Regions from separate parts of the Blastochloris viridis genome, predicted to be linked through region 1. Evidence: predicted binding sites of a transcription regulator. Region 1 holds the regulator's gene; each other region holds the start of a gene.
What was found. Region 1 encodes PhoB, which activates phosphate uptake and scavenging genes when phosphate is short. Its sites were predicted from a motif close to TGTCATNNANCTGTCAT; they were not measured.

Region 1 (4,149 bases):
GGAGGTCGTGATCTCCAGCCTGCAGAAGGCCGGGCTGTTCGAGGAGGTCAAGGACCGGCTCGACGACCCCGGCACCGGGCTGTCCGGCGGCCAGCAGCAGCGCCTGTGCATCGCCCGCGCCATCGCGGTGTCGCCGGAGGTGATCTTGATGGACGAGCCGTGCTCGGCGCTCGACCCGATCGCAACCGCCAAGATCGAGGAATTGATCGACGAGCTGCGCGAGAACTACACCATCATCATCGTCACCCACTCCATGCAGCAGGCGGCGCGGGTGTCGCAGCGGACGGCCTTCTTCCATCTCGGCGTGCTGGTCGAGGACGGCCATACCGACGTCATCTTCACCAACCCCAAGGACCGCCGCACCCTCGACTACATCACCGGCCGGTTCGGTTGAACCGCGCGGAGGAATTCATGACGGAACATACCGTGCGCTCATACGACACCGATCTGGTCGAGCTGCGCCAGCGCATCGCCGAGATGGGCGGGCTCGCCGAAAAGATGCTGAGCGAGGCGATGCAGGCTCTGCTCAAGCGCGATCTCATCCTGGCCCAGACCGCCATCGTCGCCGACCGCCGGCTCGACCTGCTGCAGCGCGAGGTCGAGGACAAGGCGGTGCTCACCATCACCAAGCGTCAGCCGGTGGCCTCGGACCTGCGCGAGATTGTCGCCGCGATGCGGCTCGCCAGCGACATCGAGCGCATCGGCGACCTCGCCAAGAACATCGCCAAGCGCGTGGTGGCGATGAACGGCGAATACCCGCCGCTCAAGGTGGTGTTCGGCGCCGTCAATTTGTCGACCCTGGTGCTGGCGCAGCTGAAGGACGTGCTGGACGCCTACGCCCAGCGCAGCGTCGAGCTGTCGCTGGAGGTGTGGAAGCGCGACGACGAGGTCGACGCCCTCTACACCTCGCTGTTCCGCGAGCTTCTGACCTACATGATGGAAGACCCGCGCAACATCACCTTCTGCACCCACCTGTTGTTCTGCGCCAAGAACATCGAGCGCATCGGCGACCACGCCACCAACATCGCCGAGACCGCCTACTACCTCGTCACCGGTGAAGCGCTGCCGGGCGAGCGCCCGAAGATCGACACCACTGCCATCTCCCCCTTGCACGCGGCGGCAGACTCGTGAGCTTCGAACACACCACCACCGGACCGCGCGCGATGAGCACCAAGATTCTCATCGTCGAGGATGAGGAGCCCCTGACCCTCCTCCTGCGCTACAACCTCGAAGCCGAGGGCTACGACGTCGACGCCGTCGGCCGCGGCGACGAGGCCGAGACCCGGCTGCGCGAGCGCCTGCCCGACCTGGTGTTGCTCGACTGGATGCTGCCGGGCCTGTCCGGCATCGAGCTGTGCCGGCGCCTGCGGGCGCGGCCGGAAACCCAGCGGCTGCCGGTGATCATGCTGACCGCCCGCGGCGAGGAATCGGAGCGGGTGCGCGGGCTCGCCACCGGAGCCGACGATTATGTCGCCAAGCCGTTCTCGGTGCCGGAACTGCTCGCGCGCATCCGCGCGCTGCTGCGCCGCGCCAAGCCCGAGCACGTCGCCATGCTGCTCCGGTTCGGCGACCTCGAGCTCGACCGCGAAACCCGCCGCGTCCACCGCGCCGGCCGCGAGATCCACCTGGGCCCGACCGAGTTCCGCCTGCTCGAATTCCTGATGCAGTCGCCCGGCCGCGTCTTCACCCGCGAGCAGCTGCTCGACGGGGTGTGGGGCCACGACGTCTATATCGACGAGCGCACGGTGGACGTCCACGTCGGCCGCCTGCGCAAGTCGATCAACCGCGGCCGCGAGCCCGACCCGATCCGCACCGTGCGCGGCGCCGGCTATTCCTTCAACGAGCTGTTCGCCCGCAGCGCGTGACCTTCGCCACCGCCGGGCCGCTGACGACGACGTGATTGGCAGCCGCGGCGGGTTCGGTGCGACAAATCGGCTCCGGTAATACCGGCGGCCGCCGCCGTTGGTTCCGATCGCAGATTTTCGTGAAATCATTGATTTCGGGAACGAAAATCTGCGAACTTCAACGGCCCCATGCGTCAGCATCCGGGGCCGTTGGTATAGGCTGATCCGGAACCGCTCCAATGGCGTGACCGCGCCGGCCTGTGGCAGAAGCAACTCGATGGCGCGATGGCTGCACCAGATCCTGACGTTTTGCCTCGCGATCGCGCTGATCGCGGGCGCGATGGTGCCGTCGCCGATGGCGGCAAGCCGGATCGCGACCGGCCTTGACAGCCTGACGCCAGCCGCCAGCGCCGACCTCGCCACGGCCGACCTTGCCGCACCCGACGCTGCGCCGTGCCACGGTGCGGCGATGGCGATGGCGGGCGATGACGGCGGCGGCAATGCCGCGCCGCCGGCGGGCCATCGAATGCCGGCCTGCCCGCTGATGGCGTGCTGCATTGTCACCGTGCCCGCGCTGCCGACCGGCGCGGCCGGCATCGGTGCGCCGGTCACCGCCGGCACGGTGCTGCGGCTTGTGCTGGAGCGCGCCGGCGACGGCCACATCCCCTCGCCGCTGCCGAAGATTCCCCGAGCCTGAGCGACGCGTTGCGCGGCCACTTGGCCGCGAGCCGTCCCGCGTGCCGAGCGGCCGCGGGCACGGATGACGTTTCCTCACATCTCGGAGATTTCCATGTTCGCCTCAAATTTCGGGCGCGCCACCGCGCTCGCCCTGGCGCTCGCCTCGGTTTCGTTCGCCACCGCCGCCCGCGCCGACATCAAGGACTATGAGTTCCAGCTGGTCGAGCCTCAGCTCAAGACCGGCGAGGCCATCGTCGCGCTGCGCGTGGTGCACAAGCCGACCGGCAAGCCGGTGCCGGACGCCGTGATCTTCTCCAAACGGCTCGACATGGCGCCGGACAACATGGCGGGGATGACCGCGCCGCTGGAGCCGCTGCCGGCCACCGAGCCAGGCGTCTACCGCTTCAGGACCGACCTCACCATGGCCGGGCGCTGGCAGCTCTCGGTCGCCGCCAAGCTGCAGGGCGAGGACGGCACCTTGCAGAGCCGGCTGATCGTCAAGGCCCTGCCATGAGGCAGGCCATCGTCGTCGCCACCCTCGCCGCGATCGCCGCGGCGGGGGGAGGCTACCTTGTCGGTCAGCGCGGCGCGGCGCCCTCCCAGCCCGCCACGTCCCAGCCGGCGAGCGGGCCCGTGCTGTATTGGCGCCACCCCGACCAGCCGCGCTACGCCGCCGCGCCGCAGCACACCGACGACCACCGCGCCTATCTGCCGGTGCGGGCCGGCGAGGACGTCTCGTTCGACGATCCTCCGGCTGCCGCCGTGGCCGGCGGCCCGCGAAAAATCCTCTACTACCGCAACCCGATGGGGCTGCCGGACACCTCGAAGGTGCCGAAGAAGGACCAGATGGGGATGGACTACGTCCCCGTCTACGACGGCGAGGCTGACGACGGCTCGGTCCGCCTCACCGCGGCGAAGATCCAGAAGCTGGGGGTGCAGTCGGCGCCGGCCGAGCGGCGCCGGCTCGGCCGCGTTGTGCGGGCGGCGGGCGTCGTTGCCGTCGACGAGCGGCGCGCGAGCGTGGTGTCACTGCGCTTCGATGCCTGGATCGAGAGCGTCGCCAACGTCACCACCGGCGACACCGTGCGCCAGGGCCAGCCGCTGATGCGGGTCTACGGCCCCGCGCTTGCCACCGACGCCGCTCAGTACGCCTCGGTGCTAGCGGGCAGCGCCGCCGCCTACGGCCCGACGGGAGCGAAGGGCGCCCGCCAGCGGCTGGAAAACCTCGCGGTGCCGGCAAGCTACATCGCCGCGCTCGAGCGCACCCGGCAGGTCGCGCTCAGTCTCGACTGGCCGGCGCCGCGCGACGGCGTGGTGCTGACGCGGAGCGCGGTCGAGGGCATGAAGGCCCCGGCCGGCGAGGTGTTGTTCCGCCTTGCCGACCTCGCCAAGGTGTGGGTGCTGGCCGACATGTCCGAAACCGACCTGCCGGCGGTGGCGCTCGGCCAGACCGCGCGGGTGCGGCCGCGCGGCGACCCGGACCACGCCTTCACCGGCAAAGTCGCGCTGATCTATCCGCAGATCAACAAGGAGACCCGCACCGCGCGGGTGCGCATCGAGCTCGACAATCCCGACCTCGTCCTGAAGCCGGACATGTACGCCGAGGTCGAGATCGACAGCGGCACCG
Region 2 (4,149 bases), 1.6 Mb from region 1:
AAGGACGTCGCGCGGGTCGTTGCCGGCGCGCTCGCGCAGGCCGGCCAGTACCGGGGAGACCTGCTTGCTCACCAGGCGAAAACCGACCTGGACGAACAGTTCGTCCTTGGAGGGAAAATAGCCGTACAGCGTCGCCTTCGAGCCGCCGAGCCGCTTGGCGATCTCCGCCATGGACGCGCCGTCGAGGCCGCGCTCCTGGACCACCGCGGTCGCGACCTCCAGGATTTCCTCCCGCTTGGCCTCAGTTCGCACCCTCACACGACGTCTCCACTCCAGCGACGGTCGGCCGCCGGACGAGGCCGAGCCGTCCGGCCGGGACCGATGGCGGCGGCGACCCGGCGCCTAAGCGCTCGGCGTCGTCACCCGATCGAATCCTGCCTTCTAGCATAGGCGACGGGGATCGGCCCGATTCCGTATCACCGGATGGCGGGCTTTGGTTCCGGCAGGAAGAATCCGTGCTGCGTCTCGCGGCGCCGTCTTGCTGCCGGCGTTGCGGACAAGGCGCTAGGCGATGCCGCCGAAGCACATGCTCTTGATTTCGAGATAGTCGTCGCAGCCGTATTTCGAACCTTCCCGGCCGAGGCCGGACTGCTTGACGCCGCCAAACGGCGCGACCTCGGTCGAGATCAGGCCGGTGTTGATGCCGACCATGCCGGTTTCCATCCGCTCGGCCACCCGCCAGACCCGCGCGACGTCGCGCGAATAGAGGTAGCCGGCGAGGCCGAATTCGCTGGCGTTGCACATCGCCACCGCTTCGTCCTCGGTTTCGAACCGCACCAGCGGCGCCAGCGGGCCGAAGGTCTCCTCGCGCGCCACCAGCATGTCCTGCGTCACCTCGGTGAGCAGGGTCGGCTCGAAATAGCTGCGGCCGAGACTGGACCGGCGGCCGCCGGTCAGGATCTCGGCGCCCTTTTCCACCGCCTCGCGCAGGTGGCGCTCGACCTTGGCCACCGCCGCCTCGTTGATCAACGGTCCGGTGGTGACGCCGGGTTCGAAGCCGTTGCCGAGCCGGAGCGTGGCCACCTTCGCGCGCAGCTTTTCGGCGAAGGCATGGTAGATGCCGGCCTGCACGTAGATGCGGTTGGCGCAGATGCAGGTCTGGCCGGCGTTGCGGAACTTGGCGATCAGCGCGCCGTCCGCCGCCGCGTCGAGGTCGGCGTCGTCGAACACCACGAACGGCGCGTTGCCACCGAGTTCGAGCGACACCTTCTTCACGGTGTCGGCGCACTGGCGCATCAATATCTTGCCGACGCGGGTCGAGCCGGTGAAGGTGATTTTCGCCACCTTGGGATTGGCGCACAATTCCGCGCCGACTCCGGCGGCATCCAGGCTCGGCACCACGTTGAACACGCCGGCCGGCACCCCGGCGCGCTCGGCCAGCACCGCCAGCGCCAGCGCCGACAGCGGCGTCAGCTCCGAGGGCCGCGCCACGAACGTGCAGCCCACCGCCAGCGCCGGCGCCAGCTTGCGCGCGATCATGGCATTGGGAAAGTTCCACGGCGTGATCGAGCCGACCACGCCGACCGGCTGCTTGATCACGACGATGCGCTTGTCGCGCTGGTGGCCGGGTATGACGTCGCCATAGACGCGCTTGGCTTCCTCGCCGAACCACTCGATGAAGGCGGCGCCGTAGAGGATCTCGCCCTTGGCCTCGGGCAGCGGCTTGCCCATCTCGGCGGTAAGGATGGCGGCGAGGTCGTCGGCATTGGCGACCATCAGGTCGTGGAGACGCCGCAGCACCGCGGCGCGCTCCTTGCCGCTCCGGGCGCTCCAGCCCGGCTTGGCGGCATGGGCGGCGTCGATCGCCGCCCGCGTGCCATCGATGCCGGCGTCGACCACGGTGGCGATCACCTCGCCGGTCGCCGGGTTGTTGACAGGGAATGCTTGCCCGGTCTCGATCCAGCTTCCGTTGACGTGAGCCTGCGTGCGCAGCAGCGACGGATCTTTCAGTATCAGCATGTTCGCGACCTCCGTGCAGCGTTCACCGCGTCCTCGACGATGTCCATGGCCCCGCCGGGCGAAGGACCGCGGCGAATGTGCCCGGCTGCCCGGCTGGCGGCAAGCGAGCACGCGTCCTCTTGAGCGTTGCGGTTTTGCGTTGCGGTTTTCGTGGCGCCGCAGCGACCGGCTGGAGCCCCAAACGCCGGCTCGACCGCGGCCGCTGTCATCAGCCCTTCACGCAAAATCACGAGGTTGCGCTACCTCCAGCATAGCTTGCCGAAGAGCCCGATCATGACGAAGCCAGAGAGCCTGTCCGTCCGAGCCGTCGACGCGCGCGAGAGCATCGGCGTCAACCCGGCCCGGTGTGAGACCTTCGAAACGCTGATGGCCTCGCGCAGCGCGGTCGAGAGCGACGCCTGCGAGAATCGCGGCGTCAATCCGTCGCGCGCGCCGTCGATCGCCGAGCTGGTGACCGCCCGGCTGTGCCGCCGCGACGCGCTCAAGGGCCTGTCGGCCGCGACTCTGGCTGTCATCGCCGCGCCCGCGGGCTCGGTGCTGCGGCCGGAGCCGGTCCACGCCGCCGCGCCGGCCGCGGCCGCGCATGCGGGCTCGTCGCTGACCTTCCCCGAATTGGCGCATGGCTACGACGAGGACCACCATGTCGCCGACGGCTACGACGCTCAGGTGCTGATCCGCTGGGGCGACAAGGTCTTGGCCGACGCGCCGGCGTTCGACCCGGCCAATCTCACAGCCGCGGCGCAGTCGGCGCAGTTCGGCTACAACAATGACTTCGTCGGCTATTTTCCGCTGCCGCGCGGTTCGAAGAATTCCGATCACGGCCTCCTGACGGTGAACCACGAATACACCGACCGCCAGTTGATGTTTCCCGGCATCGGCCCGGAGGACTTCGACAAAGAGACCCCGGAGATGCTGAACGTCGAACTCGCCGCCCACGGCCACAGCGTGGTCGAGATCAAGCGCGAGGACGGCCGTTGGCGGGTGGTCGAGGACAGCCCGTACAATCGCCGTCTCACGGCGCTTTCGAGCGAATTCGTCGTCACCGGCCCGGCCGCCGGCCACGACCGGCTGAAGACCGCGGCCGACCCCGCCGGCACCAAGGTGATTGGCACGCTCAACAACTGTGCCGGCGGCGAGACGCCGTGGGGCACGGTGCTGGTCGCCGAGGAGAACGTCCACCAGTATTTCCGCGGCGCCACCGGCGACCACCCCGAAGCGGCCAACTACAAGCGCATGGGCATCACCCCGCGGCCGGCCTATGACTGGGCGCGCATTCACGACCGCTTCGATGTCGCCAAGGAGCCGAACGAGCCCAACCGCTTCGGCTGGATGGTGGAGTTCGACCCCTACGATCCGAACTCGGTGCCGAAGAAGCGCACCGCGCTCGGCCGCTTCAAGCACGAGGCCGCAACCACCATCCTCAATGGCGACGGCCGGCTGGTGATCTATTCCGGCGACGACGAGGCGTTCGAGTACGTCTACAAGTTCGTCACCAAGGACAAGGTCGACCTCGCCAACCCGGCGGCCAATGCCGACCTGCTCGACGAGGGCACGCTTTATGTCGGCAAGTTCGACGCCGAGGGCGGCCTGACTTGGCTGCCGCTGGTGTTCGGGCAACAGCCGCTGACCGCCGCCAACGGCTTCAACAGCCAGGCCGACGTGCTGATCGAGGTGCGCCGCGCCGCCGACATGGTCGGTGCCACGCCGATGGACCGGCCGGAGGACGTCGAGCCCAACCCGGTGACCGGCACCGTGTTCATGAACCTCACCAACAACACCAAGCGCAAGGACGGCCGGCTCGACCCCGCCAATCCGCGCGCCGGCAACGCCCACGGCCATATCATCGAAATGATCCCGCCCGGCGAGCGCGGCAAACGCGACCATGCCGCCACCGCCTACAGCTGGAGCATCTTCCTGCTCGCCGGCAACCCGGCCAACCCCAAGGACGGCGCCCGCTACGGCGGCGAGGTCGGCGCCAATGGCTGGCTGTCGTGCCCGGACAACATGACGTTCGACCGCGAGGGCCGGATCTGGATCTCGACCGACGGTGCGCCGAAGTTCGGCATCGCCGACGGCATCTGGGCGGCAGACACCGAGGGGCCGGGGCGGGCGGTGACCCGCCATTTCTACCGCACCCCGCGCGGGGCGGAGATGTGTGGCCCGTGCCTCACGCCGGACAACACCACCCTG
Region 3 (4,149 bases), 1.2 Mb from region 1:
TCGTTGCGGGCATCCACGTCTTAAAACCATTTTAAATCAAAGGTTTGGCTGGCCGGGCCAAGCCCGGCCATGACGGCGGTAGTGTCAAAGGCCGCTGATGTTACGGGCACACCGCCCACAGCGCCGCGCCGAGCAGCGCGGTCGCCGGCAGCGTGACCACCCAGGCCACCACGATGTCGGAGGCGACGCTCCACCGCACCGCCGAGGCACGCCGCGCCGCGCCGACGCCGATAATGGCGCCGGTGATGGTGTGGGTGGTCGATACCGGCACGCCGAGCCATGTCGCCATGAACAGGGTGATGGCGCCGCCGGTCTCGGCGCAGAAGCCCTGCATCGGGCTGATGCGGGTGATCTTGGAGCCCATGGTGTGGACGATGCGCCAGCCGCCGAACAGCGTGCCGAGCGCCATTGCTGCCTGGCACGACAGCACCACCCACAGCGGCACGTGGAACTCGCTGCCGAGGTAACCTTGCGAGAACAGCAGCACGGCGATGATGCCCATGGTCTTCTGGGCGTCGTTGCCGCCGTGGCCGAGCGAATAGAGCGAGGCCGACACGAATTGCAGCGAGCGGAACAGGTGGTCGACCGCGTAAGGCGTCGAGCGCACCGCCAGCCACGACACCACCAGCACCAACAGCAACGCGAGCAGGAAGCCGACCAGCGGCGACAGCACGATGGCGGCGATGGTCTTGCCGAGGCCGGACCACACCGCCACGCCGAAGCCGCCCTTCGCCACGCCGGCGCCGACCAGCCCGCCGACCAGCGCGTGCGAGCTCGACGACGGGATGCCGAGCCACCAGGTGACCAGGTTCCACAGGATCGCGGCCATCACCGCGCCGAAGATGACGCGAGCGTCGACGATGGCGGGGTCGATGATGCCGGTGCCGAGGGTGTTGGCGACGTGCAGGCCGAACACGGTGAAGGCGATGAAGTTGAAGAACGCCGCCCACGCCACCGCATAATGCGGGCGCAGCACGCGGGTCGACACGATGGTCGCGATCGAGTTCGCCGCGTCGTGCAGGCCGTTGAGAAAATCGAACAGCAGCGCGATGGCGATCAGCGCGATCAGCGCCGTGAAGGGAAGGGCAGCGTCCATGACCACTCTAGGGCATTTTCCGCTTGAGGCATGTTCCGCACGTGCAAACGCCGCGTTGTGAACGGGCATGCGTCAAGCCGAAGAAACCCGGCGCCCGGCTCGATGACGTTGCAGCGGCAGGATCTTTAGACATGCTCGATCAAAATGGCGCTGATCTCGTCGGTGACGTCCTCGAAGCTGTCGACCACCTTCTCCAGTCGGCTGTAGACCTCGCTGCCGATGATGTAGGCCATCGGGTTCGAGCTGCCGTAGGTGCGGTAAAGCTGGCGCAGGCCTTCCTCGTGGAGTTCGTCCGAGCGGCCTTCCAGGCGCGTGACTGCCTCGGCCAGCGTGCCGAGCCGGCCGGCGTGCGGCCCGAGCTTGCGCAGCAGCGGCACCGCCTCGGCGGTAAGCTCGGCGGCCTTGATGATGATGTCGCCCATCTCCCGCATCAGCGGATCGAACTCGCGCACCTCGAACAGCATGATGGTGCGGCCGGCCTGGTTCATCTGGTCGATGGCATCGTCCATCGACTGGATCAGGTCCTTGATGTCGCCGCGGTCGAACGGGGTGATGAAGCTGCGCCGCACCGCCAGCATCACCTCGCGCGTCACCTCGTCGGCGGCGGCCTCGCGGGCCGCGATCTCGCGGCAGTGGTGCGCGACCTGATCGCCGCCGTCGAGGACCGCGCGCATGGCGATCGCCCCGGCGACGAGTTCGCGGGAATGCTTCTCGAACAGCGGAAAGAACCGCTCTTCCTTGGGCATCATCGCCCGAAACCAACCGAGCATCGTCTCAACCTGCGGCGCCGGCCATGGCGCGCTGCTCTATACGCGACGGCGCCGGCCATGGTCCATATGTGACGCTGCGATGACGGACGGCGTCCCCCGGAACGTGCGCCGATACCGGCCGCGCTTGAACCGGCGGCGCGATTTGGTCACTGTTGCTGCGGGCGGACGATCGGGGGGCAAAGCCGATCGGGTGCCGCATGGCGTGTGGCGGACGGACGTGGATCCTCGCCGGTGTCGTTGCCGCCGGGCTGGCAGGCGTGCCGCCGTGCCTTGCGGGCGAGGGCGAGACCGTCGACCAGGCGGTGTGCCGGCTGATCGAGGCGGCGGCGCGCACCCACGCGGTGCCGGTGGGCTTCTTCGCCCGGCTGATCTGGAAGGAAAGCACGTTCCGCGCCGACGCAGTCAGCCACAAGGGTGCGCAGGGCATCGCCCAGTTCATGCCGGGCACCGCGGCCGAGCGCGGCCTGGCCGATCCGTTCGACCCCGAAACCGCGCTGCCGGCGGCGGCCCGCCTGATCGCCGACCACGCCCGCCGCTTCGGCAATCTCGGCCTGGCCGCGGCGGCCTATAATGCCGGCCCGGCGCGGGTCGACGCCTTCCTTGCCGGCCGCTCCCGGCTGCCGGCCGAGACGCGCGGGTACATCCTCGCCATCACCGGCCGCAGCGCCGACGATTGGGCCGCGGCCGGGGCTCGCGGCGGTGAGCCGCCGGCTTCGGCGGAGGAACCGTGCCTGACGGTGGTGGCCTCTCTGCGCCGGGGCAGGCCGGGGCCGGCGGCGGCGCCCGACGCCGGGTTCGCTGCCGAACTGTCGCCGTGGGGCATCCAGGTTGCCGGTGCACCCTCCAAGGCGGTGGCGCTCGCGGCCTATCGCCGCCAGCTCGCGCGGATCGCCGCGGTGTTCGGCGACGCCAACCCGATGATCGTCGGCACCCGCCTGGCCGGGCGCGGCCGGGCGGCGTTCTACCGGGTGCGGATGCCGGCGCAAACCCGCGAGGAGGCCAACGCCGGCTGCGCGCGGCTGCGCAAATCCGGCGGCGCCTGCATCGTGCTGGCCAATTGAACGCCATGCGATTTGAATCGGCCGCCGATCCGCGCTATGGCGCAACCAAAGCGACAGGCGGGCTCCCGTGCCAGGGGGCCGGTGCGCGAGCGCGGAGGCGACATGCCGATCTATCGTTACCAATGCCAGGCGTGCGGCGCCGATTTCGAGACGCTGGTGCGGTCGTCGGACACGCCGGCGTGCCCGTCGTGCGGCAGCGCCGAGCTTGAGCAGCAGCTGTCGCTGATCGCCTCGCCCGCCAAGGGCGGGGCGGACGATGCCAAGCTGCCGCCCTGCGCCGGCGGCACTGGAAGCTGCGCGCAGTGCTGCCCGGGCGCCTCAGGCTAGGGCTGAACAGAAACCAGCGCGCTGCGCGCACGGTGCCGTGGCGTCCGACGCCCATGGCCGGACGCGGCCGAGATCTCGCGCCGTCGTTCATCCAGTCACGACGTGACCCGCGAGAATACCGTTGGCGGTGCCCGCATTGGCGAGTCGCGGCGGCACCGCCATAACAGTAACGACGCCGTAATTGACAGCGGCAACGCTGCCGTTGAACCGTCGTCCGCCCGCCGGAGCCGCGGTTTCGACCACCGGGTCCCGGCGCCGCCAGAGCACTCCGGTCGCCATGGATCGTTGGCTCAGGCAACACCGGACGTTTCGCCGCAGCCCGTCAAGTCGCTTGGGTGTGATTCCCCGAATGTCGTTCGCTGCGGCGACGGCGCGGGTGCGAGCTTTGCTGCACCGCAGCAACGACATCCTGAAGCTGAATCGCGATGATTTTGCCGGCGGGTCAGTGCATCTGCCGCAGTGCACCCGCGATCATCGCCGTATTTGGACGGGCGCGGTCGCGAACACCCAGCCAAGATCGCCGTGGGTCGGCATTGACCTCGCCGGGCGGCGTATCCGTGCGCCTTATCCCAATGCCTCCATTGGCGTCGCTTGTGGGTTGCGTTAAGATAGCGTAAGCGATTGGGTATTGACGTAAACGTCAATGAAAATGGCAAAATTGCGCGCGGCCCAGAGTTGCGGACGCCCAAGGGAGAACACGATGAGCGACGCTGAAGACCGCCTGCGCGAGGCCTTGCCGCGTCTCGGCCGGCTGGGGGCGGTGGTGCGATTCGATCTCGGCAGCGACGGGATGTGGGTTGTCGACGCCCGCTCGTCCGCGCCGGTGCTGGCCCAGGTCGACGGCGACGACGACGCGGCCTGCACCATCAAAATTTCAGCGGATAATTTGATCCGC
Region 4 (4,149 bases), 100 kb from region 1:
TGTTCACCGACACGCTGGAGCTCGACCTTTCCACCGTCGAGCCGTCAGTGGCCGGGCCGAAGCGGCCGCAGGACCGCGTGCTGCTGCCTGACGTCAAGGCGCGCTTCGCCGAGGCGCTGGCAGCAGAGTTCAAGCGTCCTGGCGAACAGGACAAGGCGGCCCCGGTCGAGGGCGCCGCTTACGAGCTGCACCATGGCGACGTGGCGATCGCCGCCATCACCTCGTGCACCAACACCTCGAACCCCTACGTGATGATGGCGGCGGGCCTCGTCGCCCGCAACGCGGTGGCCAAGGGGCTGAAGGCCAAGCCGTGGGTGAAGACCTCGCTGGCGCCGGGCTCGCAGGTGGTGGCGGAGTATCTTGCGGCGGCCGGGCTGCAGAAGGACTTAGACAAGGTCGGGTTCAACCTGGTCGGGTTCGGCTGCACCACCTGCATCGGCAATTCCGGCCCGCTGCCGGAGGCGGTGTCCAAATCGATCAACGACAACAAGCTGATTGCCGCCGCGGTGCTGTCGGGCAACCGCAATTTCGAAGGCCGGGTGAACCCGGACGTCCAGGCCAACTACCTCGCTTCGCCGCCGCTGGTGGTGGCCTATGCGCTGGCCGGCTCGGTCGCAAAGGACCTCACCACCGAGCCGCTCGGTACCGGCAAGGACGGCAAGCCGGTCTTCCTTCAAGACATCTGGCCCTCGCAGCGCGACGTCGCCGCATTGGTGCGCAAGTTCGTCACCAAGAAGATCTTCAAGGCCAAATACGCCGACGTGTTCAAGGGCGATGCCAACTGGCGCAAGATCAAGGTCACCGGCGGCCTGACCTACACCTGGGAGAACGCCTCGACCTACGTGCAGAACCCGCCCTATTTCGTCGGGATGGGCGCCGAGCCCAAGCCGATCACCGACATCGACAAGGCGCGGGTGCTCGGCCTGTTCCTCGACTCGATCACCACCGACCACATCTCGCCGGCCGGCTCGATCAAGGCGGCGTCCCCGGCCGGCAAGTACCTCACCGCGCACGGCGTGCCGGTGGCCGACTTCAACCAGTACGGCACCCGCCGCGGCAACCACGAGGTGATGATGCGCGGCACCTTCGCCAACATCCGCATCAAGAACCAGATGCTGGGCGGCAAGGAGGGCGGGCTCACCGTCCACTATCCCTCCGGCGACGAACTGCCGATCTATGACGCGGCGATGCGCTACCGCAAGGAGAAGGTGCCGCTGGTGGTGTTCGCCGGCAAGGAATACGGCACCGGCTCCTCGCGCGACTGGGCGGCCAAGGGCACCAACCTGCTCGGCGTCCGCGCGGTGATCGCCCAGTCGTTCGAGCGCATCCACCGCTCCAACCTGGTCGGCATGGGCGTGCTGCCGCTGGTGTTCTTCGAGGGCACCTCGTGGCAGAGCCTGGGGCTGAAGGGTGACGAGACCGTCACCATCAAGGGCCTGGAGAACGGCCTGAAGCCGCGCCAGACCCTGACCGCCACAATCACGCGCGGCGATGGCGAGACCTTCGACGTGCCGCTGCTCAGCCGGATCGATACGCTCGACGAGCTCGAGTACTTCAAGAACGGCGGCATCCTGCACTACGTGCTGCGCGGGCTGGCGGCGTAAATCGGTGGCCTCGCCGCCGGCCGTTGCGTGCGGCGGCGAGGCCACACACAGACGTGACTCCTCCGCGGACGCGGCGCGGTTTATGACAACGCTCGATGAAGCTGCCCCTGCGGATCCTCAGTGTTGTGCTGGCGCTGGCCCCGGTCGCCCCGGCCGCGGCGTTCGCCAGCGGCGATGCGCCCATGGTGGTGGAGCTGTTCACCAGCCAGGGCTGCTCGTCCTGCCCGCCCGCCGATTCCTACATCAGCGAGCTGGCCGACCGGCCGGGCGTGATCGCGCTGTCGCTGGCGGTCGACTACTGGGACTATCTCGGCTGGAAGGACACGCTGGCGCAGCCCGGCAACAGCGCGCGCCAGCGGGCCTATGCCGCATCGCTCGGCGACCGCCGGCTGTTCACGCCGCAGATGGTCGTCAATGGCCGCGAGTCGGCGCCCGGCCATGACCGGGCGACCATCGAGCACGCCCTGCGCACCGCCAGGGCGCTGACCCGAGCCACGCTGCCGGTGCGGGTGTCGGCCGAGCCGGGCGATGGCCGCGTCGACGTCACCATCGCCGACGCCGGCGGCCGCAGCGGCGAGGTGTGGGCGCTCGGCGTCCAGCGCCGCGTCCGGGTCGACATCGGCCGCGGCGAGAATGCCGGCCGCACCGCGACCTATCGCAACGTCGTGCGGTCGATGACCAAGGTCGCGAGCTGGAGCGGCCGGAGGGTCACCGTCAGCCTCGACACCGCCGAGTGGCTGGACGAGGGCTGCGATCTGGTGGTGGTGCTGGTGCAGGATGCGCCGGAGGGGCGGCTCGGGCCGGTGATCGGCGCCGCCACCGCGGCGCTGCGCTGAGCCCGATACCAAAACGCCACCCTGCGAGGGTGGCGAACATCGAACTCGACCGATCTGACGGCGCTGTCGGCAGCAGGCTAGAGCATCATCCGACCTGACTGCATCAGGTCAGATGCTCTAGGTCTTTGTAATTTCGCATTTTCTTTCGCACAACCGGAACCCACTTGTGCGGAAAATGCTCTAGCCTGGGCGTTTCTCACGCTCAGGCCGTCACGGCCGAAAGGTGGACCGACCGAGCTATACCCCGGGGGCTGGGGGGCTGGGGTTTTGCCGAGGCACCGCGCCGGTCGGTCCTTGGCTCAATAACCGTGAGACTCTCGTGTTGTTCCGGCCGCCCGAAAATAATGGCGTACGCCTTGGGCTGCCATGACTGAGCCTTGCGGGATTGGGCCGCGGCGATGCCGCCGTTTCCGCTTGAACGCCGCCAAATTCCAGCGATCATGACGCAAGGGTGACATTCTCCAGCAGGAGGCGCGCTTGGACGACATCGACCCTAGCCAGGCCCGCGGCGGCATGCCGGTCGATTGGACCGTGCCGCCCGCCGCCATCGCCGCCATCGGAGCCGCGCCGGCGTACATCACCTTCGACCGTCGCGAACTCGACAGCATCCTGAACCTCTACGGCCGCAAGGTCGCCACCGGCGAATGGCGCGACTACGCCATCGACTTTCTCAAGGACCGCGCGGTGTTCTCGGTGTTTCGGCGCTCGGCCGAGGTGGCGCTGTATCGGGTCGAGAAGGTCCCGCGCCTCGCCCGCAAGCAGGGCGCCTACAGCGTGGTGACGGCGACCGGGCTGATCCTGAAGCGCGGCTCCGACCTCGCCCGGGTGCTGAGCGCGCTCGACAAGCCGGTGCGGCTGGTGGCTGGCTGAGTCAGCGTCCGGGCGGCGGTGGCAGGCCGTCGCCTTCGCCCAGCGGGCGCTGCATCAGCACGCTGTCGAGCCAGCGGCCGTGCTTCCAGCCGGTCGACACCAGCGAGCCGACCATGCGAAACCCCATCGCGGCATGCAGGCCGATCGAGGGCGCGTTGTCCTGGTCGCCGATCACCGCCACCATCTGGCGAAAGCCGCGCGCGGTGGTCTCGGCGATCAGCCGGCCGAGCAGGGCGCGACCGATGCCGCGGCCGCAGGCACCCTCGGCCAGATAGATCGAATCCTCCACCGTGAAGCGATAGGCCGGCCGGGTGCGGTAGGCCCCGGCGTAGGCGTAGCCGAGCACGCCGCCGTCCGCACCGGCCGCCACCAGATAGGGCCCGCCGAACGCGGTGACGACGTCGAGGCGGCGGCGCATCTCGGCCTCGTCGGGCGGGTCGAGCTCGAAGGAGGCGGTGCCGGTGCGCACGGCCTTTGCATAGATCGCGGTGATGGCGGGAACGTCGCCGTCCGCGGCGGGGCGGAGGGTGAAGGCTGTCAGCATGGCACGACGCATACGCCAAATCCCGCCGGCGGGGGACCCCGCATCTTCCCCAAAGCAAAGGCGATTATATACTTGACGAACCACGGATGATTTAGTACCTTGAATCTCAAGGAGATAAGTCATGTCCGTGCTTTCCAAGCCCTTCTTTCACGACGAAGCCGCCGCGTTCGCCCATGTCGAGGCGATCCTGTGGCCGAAGGGGCCTGTCTGCCCGCATTGCGGCAACATGGGTAAGCACTATGATCTGGCGAAGACCCGCATTGGCCTTCGTAAATGCGCCGACTGCCGCAAGCAG

Region 2: the regulator PhoB is predicted to act here: its motif matches at 2,163-2,179, upstream of BVIR_RS08830 (PhoX family protein).
Region 3: the regulator PhoB is predicted to act here: its motif matches at 1,935-1,951, upstream of BVIR_RS10520 (DUF47 domain-containing protein).
Region 4: the regulator PhoB is predicted to act here: its motif matches at 2,881-2,897, upstream of BVIR_RS00040 (DUF2794 domain-containing protein).

What each region holds. Positions count from the first base shown of each region.
Region 1 is NZ_CP012946.1:3,626,879-3,631,027, forward strand. Features, by position in the region: gene pstB (phosphate ABC transporter ATP-binding protein PstB) at 1-394, shown strand, start outside; gene phoU (phosphate signaling complex protein PhoU) at 412-1,131, shown strand; gene phoB (phosphate regulon transcriptional regulator PhoB) at 1,164-1,865, shown strand; gene BVIR_RS15720 (hypothetical protein) at 2,122-2,541, shown strand; gene BVIR_RS15725 (FixH family protein) at 2,635-3,036, shown strand; gene BVIR_RS15730 (efflux RND transporter periplasmic adaptor subunit) at 3,033-4,149, shown strand, end outside.
Region 2 is NZ_CP012946.1:1,985,188-1,989,336, reverse strand. Features, by position in the region: gene BVIR_RS08840 (TetR/AcrR family transcriptional regulator) at 1-258, opposite strand, end outside; gene BVIR_RS08835 (NAD-dependent succinate-semialdehyde dehydrogenase) at 505-1,959, opposite strand; gene BVIR_RS08830 (PhoX family protein) at 2,233-4,149, shown strand, end outside.
Region 3 is NZ_CP012946.1:2,396,751-2,400,899, reverse strand. Features, by position in the region: gene BVIR_RS10525 (inorganic phosphate transporter) at 101-1,096, opposite strand; gene BVIR_RS10520 (DUF47 domain-containing protein) at 1,222-1,866, opposite strand; gene BVIR_RS10515 (lytic transglycosylase domain-containing protein) at 2,064-2,927, shown strand; gene BVIR_RS10510 (FmdB family zinc ribbon protein) at 3,030-3,254, shown strand; gene BVIR_RS16875 (hypothetical protein) at 3,604-3,861, shown strand; gene BVIR_RS10505 (SCP2 sterol-binding domain-containing protein) at 3,955-4,149, shown strand, end outside.
Region 4 is NZ_CP012946.1:4,525-8,673, forward strand. Features, by position in the region: gene acnA (aconitate hydratase AcnA) at 1-1,604, shown strand, start outside; gene BVIR_RS00035 (DUF1223 domain-containing protein) at 1,700-2,440, shown strand; gene BVIR_RS00040 (DUF2794 domain-containing protein) at 2,954-3,310, shown strand; gene BVIR_RS00045 (GNAT family N-acetyltransferase) at 3,312-3,866, opposite strand; gene BVIR_RS00050 (IS1595 family transposase) at 3,976-4,149, shown strand, end outside.